DNA from 2 places in the Agromyces cucurbitae genome. Region 2 is predicted to be linked to the other one. Evidence: predicted binding sites of a transcription regulator. Region 2 holds the regulator's gene; the other holds the start of a gene.
What was found. The regulator LexA, encoded in region 2, represses DNA repair genes until DNA is damaged. The targets are predictions, from matches to a motif close to TCGAACANNTGTTCGA.
Positions count from the first base shown of each region.

Region 1: a site for LexA is predicted at 2,064-2,079, ahead of AC3RJ6_RS00445 (HNH endonuclease signature motif containing protein). Genes of this name have one in related genera too.

Region 1 is NZ_JBYRES010000001.1:92,569-99,994, forward strand. Features, by position in the region: gene AC3RJ6_RS00440 (alpha/beta hydrolase) at 1-552, shown strand, start outside; gene AC3RJ6_RS00445 (HNH endonuclease signature motif containing protein) at 576-2,033, opposite strand; gene AC3RJ6_RS00450 (hypothetical protein) at 2,260-3,075, opposite strand; gene AC3RJ6_RS00455 (RNA polymerase sigma factor) at 3,080-3,730, opposite strand; gene dcd (dCTP deaminase) at 3,851-4,456, opposite strand; gene AC3RJ6_RS00465 (low temperature requirement protein A) at 4,466-5,644, opposite strand; tRNA gene AC3RJ6_RS00470 (tRNA-Gly) at 5,738-5,808, shown strand; gene AC3RJ6_RS00475 (VOC family protein) at 5,852-6,247, opposite strand; gene AC3RJ6_RS00480 (dihydrofolate reductase family protein) at 6,377-6,958, opposite strand; gene AC3RJ6_RS00485 (helix-turn-helix domain-containing protein) at 7,021-7,426, opposite strand, start outside.
Region 2 is NZ_JBYRES010000004.1:27,929-35,354, reverse strand. Features, by position in the region: gene metE (5-methyltetrahydropteroyltriglutamate--homocysteine S-methyltransferase) at 1-902, shown strand, start outside; gene AC3RJ6_RS14735 (alpha/beta fold hydrolase) at 1,054-1,803, shown strand; gene lexA (transcriptional repressor LexA) at 1,850-2,536, opposite strand; gene AC3RJ6_RS14725 (LysM peptidoglycan-binding domain-containing protein) at 2,795-3,139, shown strand; gene AC3RJ6_RS14720 (histidinol-phosphate transaminase) at 3,285-4,400, shown strand; gene hisB (imidazoleglycerol-phosphate dehydratase HisB) at 4,397-5,026, shown strand; gene hisH (imidazole glycerol phosphate synthase subunit HisH) at 5,023-5,661, shown strand; gene priA (bifunctional 1-(5-phosphoribosyl)-5-((5-phosphoribosylamino)methylideneamino)imidazole-4-carboxamide isomerase/phosphoribosylanthranilate isomerase PriA) at 5,783-6,529, shown strand; gene AC3RJ6_RS14700 (SseB family protein) at 6,544-7,386, shown strand.

The sequences.
Region 1 (7,426 bases), on a different contig from region 2:
CGCACCGACATCCGCGACTACCTCGCCACGATCGAGGCGCTGCAGCAGCAGCACGGGCGGTTCCGGCTGATCGTCGGCCACTCGTTCGGGGCGCTCGCCGCGATCTCGGCGGTGCGCGAGGGCACCGCGGCGAGCGGCGTCGCCGCGATCGCCGGCATGGCCGATGCCCGCTACCTGGTCGACTCGTTCTCGTCGCGGCTCGGCTTGCGGCCGGCCACGGCCGATGCGCTCGCGCGCGGGTTCGCGCGTCGCGTGCTGCCCGAGGTGCCGGATACGTACGGCCGTTTCGACTCCGTCGGCTCGCCGCTGCCCGACGGGGTTCCACTGCTCATCGCCCACGACCGCGGCGATCGCGAGGTGGCGTCGAGCGAGTCGGTTCGCCTGCACGCGGCCCACGGCGATCGCTCACGACTGCTCCTGACCGAGGGCTACGGGCACGTGCGGGTGCTCGGTGCCGACCCCGTGCTCGACGCGGTCACCGCGTTCGCGACGGGCGGGCTCGCGGGGGTCGACGAGGTCGTTCCCCGGACCGGTGCCGCCGCGACGATCTGACGGCCGCCGCCTCGACGAGACGCTCAGGCGGCAGCCGCCGTAAGGAGTGTGGTGATGTCGGGTGATGGTGGTGCGATCGTGGGCCGTCGTCGGTTGCCGGGGCGCGGCCTTCGGGTGGGGTCGAGGTGCACGGGCGGCACGAACCACGTGAATCCGTGCTCGACGACGATGATCCATCCGTCGTCGTGGATGCGATGGTGGTGATGACTGCAGAGCATGATGCCGTTGTCGAGGTCGGTGCGACCGTGGTGTCGATCCCACCACCTGATGTGGTGCGCCTGCGTGTGCGAGGGAGGCCTCGTGCAGCCGGGCCAGGCGCAGCCGCCGTCGCGTTCGATGAGGACGAGTTTCTGGGCTTGGGAGAACAGCCGGCGGGATCGGCCGAACTGGACCCGCTCGCACCCGTCGCCGACGTAGAGGGGTGCGATCCCGGCCGTCATCGCGAGCTCTTCGATCGAGGGGATCGAGACCGGCTGGTCGATGCCATCGATCGTGCCGTATCCGCGCCCGGTCTGGAGTGCGTCGGCGTCGATGCGGGCGACGACGGTCGCCTGTCGCAGCGGTGCCGGCCCGTCGGCGGCGGCGAGGGAGTGGCGGGCGAGGTCGGCGAGGGCGTCGAGGTTCATCTGCGCGATCGTGCGCTGCTCGGCGACCGCGTCGTCGGCGTCGCTGCCCGCGGCCGAAGCAGGTCGCTTCGCATCGCGCGCCGTGTGGAGCTCGGCACCGACGAGGGTCTCGATCGCGAGCTTGATCGGGGCACCGTTGACGGGGTCGGCGGCACCCTTGAACCGGATCATGCCGTGCTCGTCCTCCCACATGCGGAACTCACGGGCCGCCCGCAACTCGTCCTCCCGGGGCTTCACCCCGTCGGGGTCGAGTCGCGCCTGCAGCAGCTTCACGAGGCGGTGCAACCCGTCGGCCCCGACGATCGGGGCGCGCTCGACGAGGAACTGCTCGGCTTCGCCGAGCTCGGCTCGATCGGCGCGGGGCGCGATGCCGTCGAGGAACCGGCGGATCACCTCCGCCGCGTCGACGCACACGGCACCCGCCGTGACCGCGGCCGCGAGATGCGGATGCCGCGGCGGCAGCAGCTCACCGGTGAACGCCGCCCGCGGCGCCGTGGCAGCGCCCACCGCGACGAGTTTCACCGCCTCCTGGTACCGGCCGCCGGTCGTGGATGCGATCAGCCGTTCGGCCGAGGAGAACCCGTGCTTGCGCGCGACGTCGTCACCCCCGCCGGATCGGGAGCGGGCCGCGAGTTCGGCCGCGACGGGCGCCTGCAACGCCTGCACGCGGCGGAACAACTCGCCCAGCGCCTCGGTCACCCGGACCAGCCCGTCGTCACTCATCAGGCGCACATCACCGGCCGCATCGGGCGAACCCGCAGCGCCTGCCATGAGCGCACCGAGCCACGCCTCGCCGAGCCCGATGATCAGGTCTGAAATCCCGGTCAGAGCGGGTATTTCAGCGGGTCCGGGCATGGCTCGAGTCTAGCCGAAACACACCGTTATTCGAAGAAATATTCGAAGCCTGTGGAGAACTTTCCCCGACCCGAAACCGGGGCGCGGTCTCGATACGCGCCCTCCTTTGTCGGGCGCTCCTCGACCGACTTCACCCGACCGACAGGAGAAACACGAAACGGGCTCCCAGCCGGTCGGGAGCCCGTTTCGCGGGTCGCGTCGTGACGAGTGCGAGAACGTCAGAGGTTCATCGCTCGGGGGTGGGGGCGCCGTCACGCGCGTCGTCAGCGGTCGACTGACCGTCACCGCTGCGTTCGTCACCGGTCGAGGTCGCGTCGTCGGCGACCTCCTGCCCGGTCTGGCTGTTCTCGTCGCCGTTGGCGGCACCGTCTTCGGCGGCCTGCTGGCCGGTCTCGGATGCCTCGCCGCCGGGCGCCGCGCCGTTCTGCCGGTGCTCGTCGGCCGTGTCGAGGCCCGCCTGGCGCCTCTCCTCGGCGTTCTCGTGCGCGGCGTCGCGCTTCTCCTCGCCATTCTGGCGAGCGTCTTCGGCGGTCTGCTGGCCGAACTCGCGGTGCTCGGCACCCGAGTCGCTGATGTGCTCGCCGCCCGGCTCCTCCTGGCCGCCCGCGTGCTGGCCGGTGACGCCGTCGAAGACCTCCTGCGCGGGGGCCGGAAGCACGCCCGCGGCGCCCGCCGCGCCGACGCCCGTGACGCCCGCCGCGGTCGCGGCGACCGCTCCGATCGTGATCTTCGCGGCCAGGCCGAGCCCGGCGATTCCCGTGAATGCCACTCTTCTTCTCCGTATCTTCGGCGACGAGCCACTGGGGGTCTGGCTCGTCGCCGCAGTCGTTGCGTTCGGGTCGAATGAGATCGAGCCCGCCGCGACGCGCTCGGCGTCGAGCCGCGCCAGCAGCTCGGCCGACGGACGCGGTGCCACCGGCGCCGATGCGCGCCGGAGGCCGGCCACGGCGTCGGCCACGGCCGCGAGGTCGGCGCGCTGCGGCGGCACTTCGCCGCGCAGCAGGGCTGCGGCCTCGTCGTCGTGAATGCGGTGGTTGCTCATCTCACTACCTGCTATCGACGGAGCGGCCTGCAGGGGTACGCCCTGCGGGGAATTTCTTTCGAAGAGCCGTGAGCGCCCGTCGCTGCAGGGCCTTCACGGCGCCCGCTCGCTTGCCGAGCACCTCGGCGACCTGCTCGACGGTGAGGTCGCCGACGATGCGCAGCACCATCACGTCGCGCTGGTCGGGCGGCAGGTCATCGAGCATGGCCCTGGCCGCGGCATCCCCGATTCGGCCCATGGCCTGTTCCTCGGCGCTGGCGGCCCGCCGCGGATCGGCCTCGTCGGCCCACTCCTCGGTCGACGGCTGCCGTGCCCGGCGGCGCAGCTCGTCGACGAGCCGCCGGTACGCGATCGTGAACACGAACGTGCGGAACTCCGTCGCGCCGCCCTCGAAGCGGTCGAGCCCGTCGAAGACGGCGAGGAACACCTCGCTCGTGAGGTCGTCGGGCTCGGACGAGCCCCGTGCCCGGAGGAACCCGGCCACCGCGCCCGCATGGGCGTTCCACAGTTCGGCCGACGCCCACGGGGCGCCCGCCTTCGCCGCGAGCAGCACCGTCTCGAACCCGTCGGCCGCCTCAGCGCCGCCGCTCGCGGCCCGCGGCGCCGCCCAGCCCCGGGATGCCGCGTGTGCGAGCACACCGTCGAAATCGCCCATGGTCGCAAGAGTGTAGGGCAGTCGGCTGCGCGGCGCACTCGTGCGCTCGTGCGACTCGGGCGCGAGGCATCCGCGCCCGCCGCCCTGCAGCGCCCTCGACGCGATGACCCGTCGAGCCGGTTACTCGCCCTTCGCGCCGGCGTCGGTGACGCCCACGTCGGTGCGGTGGAAGTTCTGGAACGAGCGCGACGCGGTCGGCCCGCGCTGGCCGAGGTAGCGGCTCGCGTACGCGGCCGAACCGTAGGGCTGCTCGGCGGGCGACGACAGGCGGAAGAAGCAGAGCTGCCCGATCTTCATGCCCGGCCAGAGCTTGATCGGCAGGGTCGCGACGTTCGAGAGCTCGAGGGTCACGTGGCCCGTGAAGCCCGGGTCGATGAAGCCCGCGGTCGAGTGCGTGAGCAGGCCCAGGCGACCGAGCGAGCTCTTGCCCTCGAGGCGCGCCGCGACGTCGTCGGGCAGGGTGACCTGCTCGTACGTCGAACCGAGCACGAACTCGCCCGGGTGCAGGATGAACGGCTCGTCGGGCTTCACCTCGATGAGGTGCGTGAGCTCGGGCTGGTCTTCGGCCGGGTCGATGTAGGGGTACTTGTGGTTGTCGAACAGCCGGAAGTACCGGTCGAGCCGTACGTCGACCGACGACGGCTGCAGCATCGACGGGTCGCTCGGCTCGAGCGCGATGCGCCCCAGCTCGAGCTCGGAACGGATGTCGCGGTCGGAGAGCAGCACGCGCCAAGCCTACCGAGCGGGCAACGATGCGCGGCGCGTCGTGACGGCTTCGCCGACCGCGAGGGTGGCGAGCAGCACCAACTCGATGCCGAGCGCCGCCATCGGCGGCACGTATGCGATGAGCGGTATGGATGTCGCGAGCGCGACGGAGCCGGAGATGCGCCAGCCGACCGCCCCGGCCTCGAAGAGCCGGCCGATGAGCGCCGTCGACCCGACGTACAGCGCGAGCCCCGCACCGAGCGCCGAGGCGCCGAACCAGCCGAGCGCCTCGGTCTCGTGGATGTGGGCCATCGCATCCTCGACGCCGAGCGCGGCGAGGATGACTCCCCCGATCAGCGGCAGGTGCGCGTACGTGTGCGCACGCATCGCGAGGTCGACCCGGGCAGCGTCGGCGCGCCGCTCGAGCGCCGCCTCGGCGGCCGCCGGGATCCGGGCGAAGTACGACCACCACAGCATGATCGAGATGCCGACGGCGAGCACGGTCCCCGCGGTGATCGCCGCGTCGATCGGCTCCTGGGCGACCCCGACGCCGACCGCCACGATCGATTCGCCGAGGGCGAGGATCACGACGAGACTGTGCCGTTCGACCCAGTGCTCGAGCGAGTGGATGCGCCAGGCACCGCCGCCTCGCGAGCTCAACCACGTCGCCCCGGAGTCCCAGACGACGGCGACGAGCCAGATCCAGGTCTGCGCTTCGCCGCCGACGAGCGCTCCGACGATGAGCACCGTGCAGGCCGGCACGAGGCCCACGGCCTGCGTGCGCAGGACCTGCAGGCGAAGAGCGCGATCGTCACCCGCGATGACCACGTAGACCGCCGCATGGATCAGGCGCACCACCGTGTACGCGAGCGCGAGCACGAGCGGCCCGCTGAAGCCGCCGGGCAAGTCGTGGTACGCCTCGGGAATCGTGAGGGCGGCGATGAACACCGTCACCATCGCGAGCGCCATCGCCACCTGGACCGGGCCGCGATCCGCCGCGGCCTGATTGCCGAGCCAGGCGTAGGCGCACCACACCCAGAGCAGCGCGAGCACGATGAACGCCTGCAGGATGCCGAGCGGGCTGTGCATCTCGGCCATGAGCCTGCTGACCTGGGTGAATGCGAACACGAAGACGAGGTCGAAGAACAACTCGAAGGTCGTGACCCGGGTGGAGGTCGCGAAACGGTGGAGCGATGCATCCGGTCGCATGGCAACCATCATGAGGGAGACGGCGGTGCAGCGGGGATGCGGCGAATCACGTCGGCGTTGTTAGGATGAGTTCCACGTCGCCGAGCGGCGTGCGCCGATGTAGTTCAATGGTAGAACTTCTGCTTCCCAAGCAGACAGCGCGGGTTCGATTCCCGTCATCGGCTCTCTCAGGTGTCTTGGCACGAGCAGCCCGAGGCCGCCGTGACCTCATCGCCCGCCGGCGGCGACCTCCTCGGCGCTGCGCTGCACGCAGAACTCGTTGCCGTCGACGTCGCTCATGGTGACGTAGCCGCTGCCGTTCTCGCGACGCCGGTCGGCGACGATCGTCGCACCCAGCTGCTCGAGCCGCTCGACCTCGGCATCCCGCGTGGTGCCGACCGGCGAGAGGTCGAGGTGGATTCGCGGCGCGAACTCCTTGCCCTCGTCGACGGGCTGGATGTAGATGCGGATCGCCACCGGCTCGGTGAGATACACCGTCACGGGGTCGCCGGGATTGTTCGGATCGTTCGGGTCCTCCTTCAGGCCGAGCAGCGCCTGCCAGAAGGCGCCGAGCGACTCGTGGTCGCGTGCGGTGATGTTGATCGCATCGATCTGCGAGGGCATCGTTCTCCTTCGTCGGTCGTCCCCGCCCGGACGGCGCGAGGACACCCCGCCGACGTTACCGACGGGCGTGGCCGCGCACCAGAGTCTCCACGAGCACGATCAACGCGTGCCGCTCCGCGGGAAGCCGAGTCAGCGGCGCACCCGAAAGCGCAGGTGGAGCACCCGATCGCCCCGGACGACGATGTCGGGGTCTTCCAGCAGGTGCTGCGCGTCGACGGAGCCGAAGTAGCGCTTGCCGGATCCGAGCACGACGGGCGCGACATCCATGCGCACCTCGTCGACCAGACCCGCTGCGAGTGCCTGGCCGCCGACGTCGCCGGCGGCGATCTCCACCGTGCGGTCACCCGCGAGCTCCTTCGCCTTGGCCACCGCAGCCTCGATGCCGTCGACGAAATGGAACGGCGCCCCGGGATCCCACCCCTCGGGTGCCGGTCGGTGCGTGACGACGACGACGTGGTCGACCCCGCTCGGAGGCGTCCCGTCCCAGCCGTCCGTGAGGTCGAAGACGTGGCGGCCGGCGATGGTCACCCCGATCTCGTCCCAGTACGGCCGGATGTGGTCGTATGACGCTTGCGACACGTTCAGCGCGCCGCTGTCGTCCAGCGGCACGTCACCGCTCACCAACCACTCGAAGAGCGGGCCGGGGTCGTCGTTCTCAGCCGCGATGAAGCCGTCCACCGAGACCGATGCGTTCATGACCACTTTCCCCATGGGTTCCTCCTCCGTCCGGTTCCCGAGTCTCGTGCGCGGCGGACGCGCCCGCTTGTAGGAAATCACTCGGCCGGCAGCGGCCAGCCGTCGAGCGCGTGATCAGGATGCTCGCGGAGGAAGCGCTGCCGGACTTCGACGTACCTGGTCGGTGTGAGACCCGTGAACTCCCGGAACTCGTGCACGAAGTGAGCCTGGTCGTAGTAGCCGGCGCGAGCGGCGACGTCGGCCCAGTCGATCGGCCCAGCGACGTCGATCGCCAGCATGGTGAGGGTGAACCGGTAGCTGCGTGCCAGCCGCTTCGGGGTGATGCCGACGATCTCCTTGAACCGCTTCGCCACGTACGTGCCGCCGGCGCGGACCGCGACCCCGAGGTCGCTGATCGGCACCGCTCCGCCGGTCTCCGCGATGGTGCGGCTCATCCGGCGGACGAGTTCCAGGCCGTCGATCGGCCGCAGCCGTCGCACCAGT
Region 2 (7,426 bases):
AGCGGGTGGTGCGCCTGCAGGAGGAGCTCGGCCTCGACGTCCTCGTGCACGGCGAGCCCGAGCGCAACGACATGGTGCAGTACTTCGCCGAGCTCCTCGACGGCTTCGCCGTGACCGAGCACGGTTGGGTGCAGTCGTACGGGTCGCGCTGCACGCGCCCGTCGATCCTCTGGGGCGACGTGTCGCGCCCGGCACCGATGACGGTCGAATGGTCGGCGTTCGCGCAGTCGCTGAGCGATCGGCCCGTGAAGGGCATGCTGACCGGCCCGGTGACGATCCTCGCGTGGTCGTTCGTGCGCGACGACCAGCCGCTCGGCGAGACCGCGCGCCAGGTCGCGCTCGCCCTGCGCGACGAGATCGCCGACCTCGAGCGGGCCGGCATCCGCATCATCCAGGTCGACGAGCCGGCGCTGCGCGAACTGCTGCCGCTCAAGCGCGCCGACCAGCCGGCGTACCTCGACTGGTCGGTCGGGTCGTTCACGCTCGCGACCGCCGCCGCGGCGCCCGAGACGCAGGTGCACACGCACCTCTGCTACTCGGAGTTCGGCGTCGTCATCGACGCGATCAGGGGACTTGATGCCGACGTCACCTCGATCGAGGCGGCCCGCAGTCGCATGGAGGTCGTCGACGACCTGGCCGCGAACGGCTTCGACCACGGCATCGGGCCGGGCGTCTACGACATCCACTCGCCGCGGGTGCCGTCGGCGGGCGAACTCCAGGAGCTGCTCGAGCGTGCGGCAGCGAGCATCCCGGCGGGGCGGCTGTGGGTGAATCCCGACTGCGGGCTGAAGACGCGCGGCTACGACGAGACGGTCGCCTCGCTCGCGAACCTCGTCGCGGCCACTCGCGCCGTGCGGGCCCGGCTCGAGGCCGACCGCGCGGCGGTCGCGGTCGCGAGCTAGGCGGGTTGCGGGCGGATGCCGCGAGCCGGCGTCCGCCCGTGCCCCCGGCGGCCGGGCCGGGGGATGGTTCGAGGCCGACGACCGGGCGATGCACGGCGGGTTCGCATGGTTCGCCGGGTCGATGCTCAGGCGCGCCGCGTACGGTCGTCGCATGCGACTCGCGGTTCACGAGACGGGCGCCGGCGCCCGGACGGCCATCCTCATCCACGGCATCATGTCGGACTCCCGGGCGTGGCATCGCGTCACCGGCGAACTCGAGGCGCAGGGGTTCCGGGTGCTGGCCGTCGACCTCGCCGGCCACGGACGCAGCCCGCGGGCGCGGCGCTACTCCCCGGCGGCGTGGGCCGACGACGTCGTCGAGACGGTCGCACCCATGCTCGACGGCCCGCCCGACGTGGTGCTCGGCCACTCGCTCGGCGGCCTCGTCGCGAGCCTCGTCGCCGACCGGCTCGCGCCGCGCACGGCGATCTACGTCGACCCCGCGTTCGCGTTCCCGAAGGGGCCGATGGGCCTCGCCTACAAGCTGTTCTTCGCGATCGCGCCGAGGCCCCGCCGCGGTGCGCTGGTGCGGATGAACCCGAAGTGGAGCGCGACCGACGTCGACATCGAGCTCGCGACGCTGCGCGACTGGGACAAGCGCACGATCCTCGGCTTCGCCGACACCCGGCCGCTCGTGCCGCCCGCGCGACTCGTCGCCCCCAGCCTCGTGCTGCTCGCCGAGCGGAGCCTGCTCATCACCGACCGGGTCGCGGCCGACCTGCGCCGCAGGGGAATGACGGTCGCCACGGTGCCGGGCACGGGGCACACGGTCTTCCGCGACGACCATGCGGGCTTCATGCACGCGATCGGCGAGTGGTTGCGATCGGTCGGCCAGTCCGCGGAGGCGGCCGCGTCCGTCTGACGACCGTCGGCTCGACCGGGGGCGTCCCCGAGCGGCTCGGTGCGGATCAGACCGTTCGCAGCACGGCGACGACCTTGCCGAGCACCTCGGCGTGGTCGCCGAGGATCGGCTCGAACGCGGTGTTGCGCGGCAGCAGCCAGGTGTGGCCGTCGCGCTGGCGGAAGACCTTGACGGTCGCCTCGCCGTCGAGCATCGCCGCGACGATCTCGCCGTTCTCGGCCGTGCGCTGCGAGCGCACGACCACCCAGTCGCCGTCGCAGATCGCGGCGTCGACCATCGAGTCGCCGACGACCTTCAGGATGAACAGCTCGCCCTTGCCGACGAGCTGCCGGGGGAGGGGGAACACCTCGTCGATCTGCTGCTCCGCGGTGATGGGCACACCGGCCGCGATGCGGCCGACGAGCGGCACCATGGCGGCGTCGGCGACGGGTGCCGGCTCGCCCGCCGACGGCGCGCGCTCGTCGAGGCCCGGCAGCTCGATGAGCACCTCGAGCGCCCTGGGCCGGTTCGGGTCGCGCCGCAGGTACCCGGCGAGCTCGAGCTGGTTCAGCTGGTGCGTGACGCTCGACAGCGACGACAGTCCGACGGCGTCGCCGATCTCGCGCATGCTCGGCGGGTAGCCGCGTGTGGCGACCGAACGCTGCACGACCTCGAGGATCGAGATCTGCTTCGCGCTCAGGCTCTTGCGGCGGCGTGCCCTGCCGGTCTCGCGCACGTCGTTGTCGCTCTTCACGCTCTCCGCCCCTCGTTGCGATCGCCCGCTGCGACCGGATGTCGGTGGTGTCTGCTGGACTCTTGCCAGACATTCGAAACTGTATCCGCCGCAGGCGGGCGCGGCAAACATCCGTTCGAGTGTGTCGCGAGATCGGATGCGGAGAAATCCGCGGGCCGGTGCTTGCAGTCGAAGATGTTCGAAGATATATTCGGAACAGAGATTCGCATCCGGCCCTCCCGGCCGAGGGCCGGATGCAGTCCACGCAGGAGGGGTGACATGAGCGCAGCGATCATGACGAGCGACTTCCCGGCCGAGGCGCGCACGCGCCTCCGGCTGACGCGTCGCGGGCGAGTCGTCTTCACGACGCTCGCCGCGCTTCCGATCGCCGTCTGGGTGTTCGCGTCGGCGTTGAACGCCGGCGGCGCGGCCGCCGACCTCTCCGGCGGAGGGTCGCTGCAGTACGTGACCGTCGACGCCGGCGCCTCCCTGTGGCAGATCGCCGAGTCGATCGCGCCGTCCGCCGATCCGCGCGACACGATCGCCGAGATCGTGCGGCTCAACCAGCTCGACGGTGCGACGATCGAGCCCGGCCAGCGCCTGGCGGTGCCGGCGGCCGAGTGACGCGGCCGCTTCGCGACGGGCGTCCGCAGCGCGAGAACGCCCGTGCGGCATGCAGCGCCCGCCGATGCGCGGCTCGCGGTGCCGCCGCCCGTCACACGGTGTCGCACGTCGTCGTCGCCGTGATCGGCGTGGCTAGGCTGGATCGGTGACGAGTCTCGACGACCTTCCCATCCGCGACGACCTTCGCGGTCGCTCTCCGTACGGCGCCCCCCAGAAGGCCGTGCCGGTCGCCCTCAACGTCAACGAGAACACGCATGCCATCCCCGAAGACGTCGCGCACGACATCGTCGCCCGCGTCGCCGCCGCGATCCTGCGACTGAACCGCTATCCCGATCGCGAGTTCACCGAACTCCGCGAGGCCTTGGCGCGGTATCTCGGCCACGCGCTCTCGCCCGACCAGATCTGGGCCGCCAACGGCTCCAACGAGGTGCTGCAGCAGGTGCTGCAGGCCTTCGGCGGACCGGGCCGCTCGGTGCTCGGGTTCTCGCCGACGTATTCGATGTACTCGCTGCTCGCCTCGGGCACGGGCACCCGCTGGATCTCCGCGGAGCGGGACGACGACTTCGAGCTGAGTCCCGAGACCGCCGTGGCGGCCGTGCGCGAGCACGACCCCGATCTCGTCTTCCTGTGCGCCCCGAACAACCCCACGGGTACGCCGCTCTCGCTCGACACGGTCCGCGCGGTCGCCGACGCCGCACGCGGCATCGTCGTGGTCGACGAGGCCTACTTCGAGTTCGCCGATCCGGGCACGCCGAGCGCACTCACCCTGCTCGACGGGCGGCCGCGCCTCGTCGTCTCGCGCACGATGAGCAAGGCGTTCGCGTTCGCCGGCGCCCGAGTCGGCTACCTCGCGGGTGATCCCGCGACGATCGACGCGCTCCGGCTGGTGCGCCTGCCGTACCACCTGTCGGCGCTCACCCAGGCGGCCGCGCTCGGCGCGCTCGCCCACGCCGACGAGATGCTCGCGATGGTCGACGACATCCGGCGTCAGCGCGAGCGCATCACGACGGAGCTCACGCGCCTCGGCTTCGCGCCCCACCGCAGCGGCTCGAACTTCGTGCTCTTCGGCGGCGTCGACGACCCGCACGCGGTGTTCGAGGGGCTGCTCGCGCGCGGCATCCTGATCAGGGAGCTCGGCATCCCCGGACACCTGCGGGTCAGCGCTGGTACCGAAGCCGAGACCACCGCGTTCCTCGAGGCGATCGCCGTGTTCGCTCCCGCCGCGGCCGCGGCCTCCGCCGAGAATAGGATCGACTCATGACCGCCGAATCCCCGTCGCGCCCGTCCCGCTCGCGCACCGCGCGCGTCCAGCGCGAGACGAGCGAGTCGAGCATCGACCTGTCGATCGACCTCGACGGCACCGGATCGAGCGACATCGAGACGGGCGTGCCGTTCTACGACCACCTGCTCACGGCGTTCGCGAAGCACTCGCTCACCGACCTCACGGTGCGGGCCTCGGGCGACCTCCACATCGACGTGCACCACACCGTCGAAGACACGGGCATCGTGCTCGGGCAGGCAATCCGCGAGGCGCTCGGCGACAAGCGGGGCATCTCCCGCTACGGCGATGCCCTCGTCCCGCTCGACGAGGCGCTCGCGCAGGCGGTCGTCGACATCTCCGGCCGCCCGTTCCTCGTGCACACGGGGGAGCCCGACGGGTTCGAGTTCCACCTCATCGGCGGCCACTTCACGGGGTCGATGGTGCGGCACGTGTTCGAGGCGATCGCGTTCAACGCCGGCCTCACGGTGCACGTCACGGTGCTCGGCGGACGCGACCCGCACCACATCGCCGAGGCCGAGTTCAAGGCGTTCGCCCGTGCGTTCCGCCAGGCGAAGGCGCTCGACCCGCTCGTGAGCGGCATCCCCTCGACGAAGGGAGCGCTGTGACCCGCACCAAGCGCGTCGTCGTGCTCGACTACGGGTCGGGCAACGTGCACTCCGCGGCGAAGGCGCTCGAGCGCGCCGGCGCCGAGGTCGACGTGACGGCCGACCGCACGGCGGCGATGGAGGCCGACGGCCTGCTCGTGCCGGGCGTCGGTGCCTTCAAGGCGGTCATGGACCAGTTGCGCGCCGTGCGCGGCGACGAGGTCATCGACCGCCGGCTCGCCGGCGGGCGGCACGTGCTCGGCATCTGCGTCGGCATGCAGGTGCTCTTCGAGCGTGGCGTCGAGCGCGGCGTCGACACCGAGGGGCTCGGTGAGTGGCCGGGCACCGTCACCGAGCTGCCCGCCGACGTGCTGCCGCACATGGGCTGGAACACCGTCTCGCCCGACGAGGGATCGGTGCTGTTCGACGGCATCGAGGACGAGCGGTTCTACTTCGTGCACTCGTTCGCAGCGCAATCGTGGCAGCTCGAGGTCATGCCGCCGTTCCCGCAGCCGAAGCTGACCTGGGCGGAGCACGGCGGGCGATTCCTCGCCGCGGTCGAGAACGGCCCGTTGTCGGCGACCCAGTTCCACCCCGAGAAGTCGTCGGATGCGGGCATCCGGCTGCTCTCCAACTGGCTCGGCGCACTCGCCTGAGCCATCCGAGGGTCACGGGAGCGTCGCACCCGCCACGGGCGACTATGATCCTGTGACTGTGCCGGCCTCCTGCGCCGGCTGAGACGGGCCCGACGGCCCACCGCGATCGAGGACAGTACTGATGAGTGAGTTCAACAAGACCCCCGGCCTCGTGCTGCTGCCGGCCGTCGACGTCGCCGGCGGCAAGGCGGTCCGCCTGACGAAGGGCGAGGCCGGCACCGAGACGAGCTACGGCGACCCCGTCGACGCGGCGGTCGACTGGGCCGACCAGGGTGCGGAGTGGATCCACCTCGTCGACCTCGACGCCGCGTTCGGGCGCGGTTCGAACGGCGGCATCCTGAAGAAGGTCATCCGCCAGGTCCGCGGCGTGAACGTCGAGCTGTCGGGCGGCATCCGCGACGACGAGTCGCTCGAGCACGCGCTCGAGATCGGCGCCAAGCGCATCAACCTCGGCACGGCCGCGCTCGAGAACCCCGAGTGGGCCGCCTCGGTCATCGCGCAGTACGGCGAGGCGATCGCCGTCGGCCTCGACGTGCGCGGCACGACGCTCGCCGCCCGCGGCTGGACGAAGGACGGCGGCGACCTGTGGCAGGTCATGGACCGGCTCGAGGAGGCCGGCGCGGCCCGCTACGTCGTGACCGACGTCACGAAGGACGGCACGCTCCAGGGGCCGAACGTCGAACTCCTCCGCCAGGTCATGGACCGCACGCACCGCCCGGTCGTCGCCTCGGGCGGCGTCTCGAGCCTCGACGACCTCGCGACCCTCCGCGAGCTCGTGCCGCTCGGCCTCGAGGGCGCGATCGTCGGCAAGGCGCTCTACGCGGGCGCGTTCACGCTCGCCGAGGCGCTCGACGTCGCGAGCAACTGATCGAGGCGACGGGCATGACGGCAGGCGACGAGCCGGTGGGCGACGCGGATGCCTCGGGCGCGGCGCCCGGCGCATCCCGGTCGTTGCCCCCGCACCTCGCGGACTCGGCCGGGCAGCCCTGGGCCGGACGATCGTTCGACGAGAACCCGCACGCCGGTGACGACGGTTCGACGCCCGTCGCGCTCGGCGCGGCGCTCCGGGCGTTCCGCGAGGGCGACGGCGGCCAGGCCGACGTCGTGGCGGCATTCGGCGAGTCGCGACTCCTGATCCCCCTGCTCGCCGAGCTCGGCGACGGCGGTACCGAGGTCGGCGCGCACGGCCACGCCGTCGACAAGAGCCAGGAGCTGTCGATCGTCACGGTCGAGGGACCCGACGGGCGTCGGGTGCTGCCGGTCTTCTCGTCGGTCGACGCCATGCGGAGGTGGAACCCGATCGCCCGGCCCGTGCCGGCCGACGGCGTCCGGGTGGCGCTCGCCGCCGCCGACGACGGCACCGAGCTCGTGGTGCTCGACCCCGGGTCGCCGACCGAGTTCGTGCTGCGGCGGCCGGCCGTGTGGGCGGTGGCGCAGCAGAAGGCCTGGCGACCGCCGTTCGACGACGAACCGATCCGTCGGGCGTTCGAGCGCTCGATCGGCAGCGAGCTCGCCGTGCTCGGCGTCGACCTCGCCGCCGGCGACCCGCTCGCCCGGCTCGCCGGCCCCGAACTCGTCGTGACGCTGCGGCTCGTCGACGGGCTCACCCGCGACGAGCTCGACGCCACGACCTCGAGGCTCGCCCGGCGCTGGGCCGAGGACGACGCGATCGCGACCGGCGTCGACACGCTCGCCGTCCGGCTCGTGGGCGGTCGGCGCGACTGAGCCCGCGCGGGGACGACCGCCGGCGGGGCATCCCGCCCGA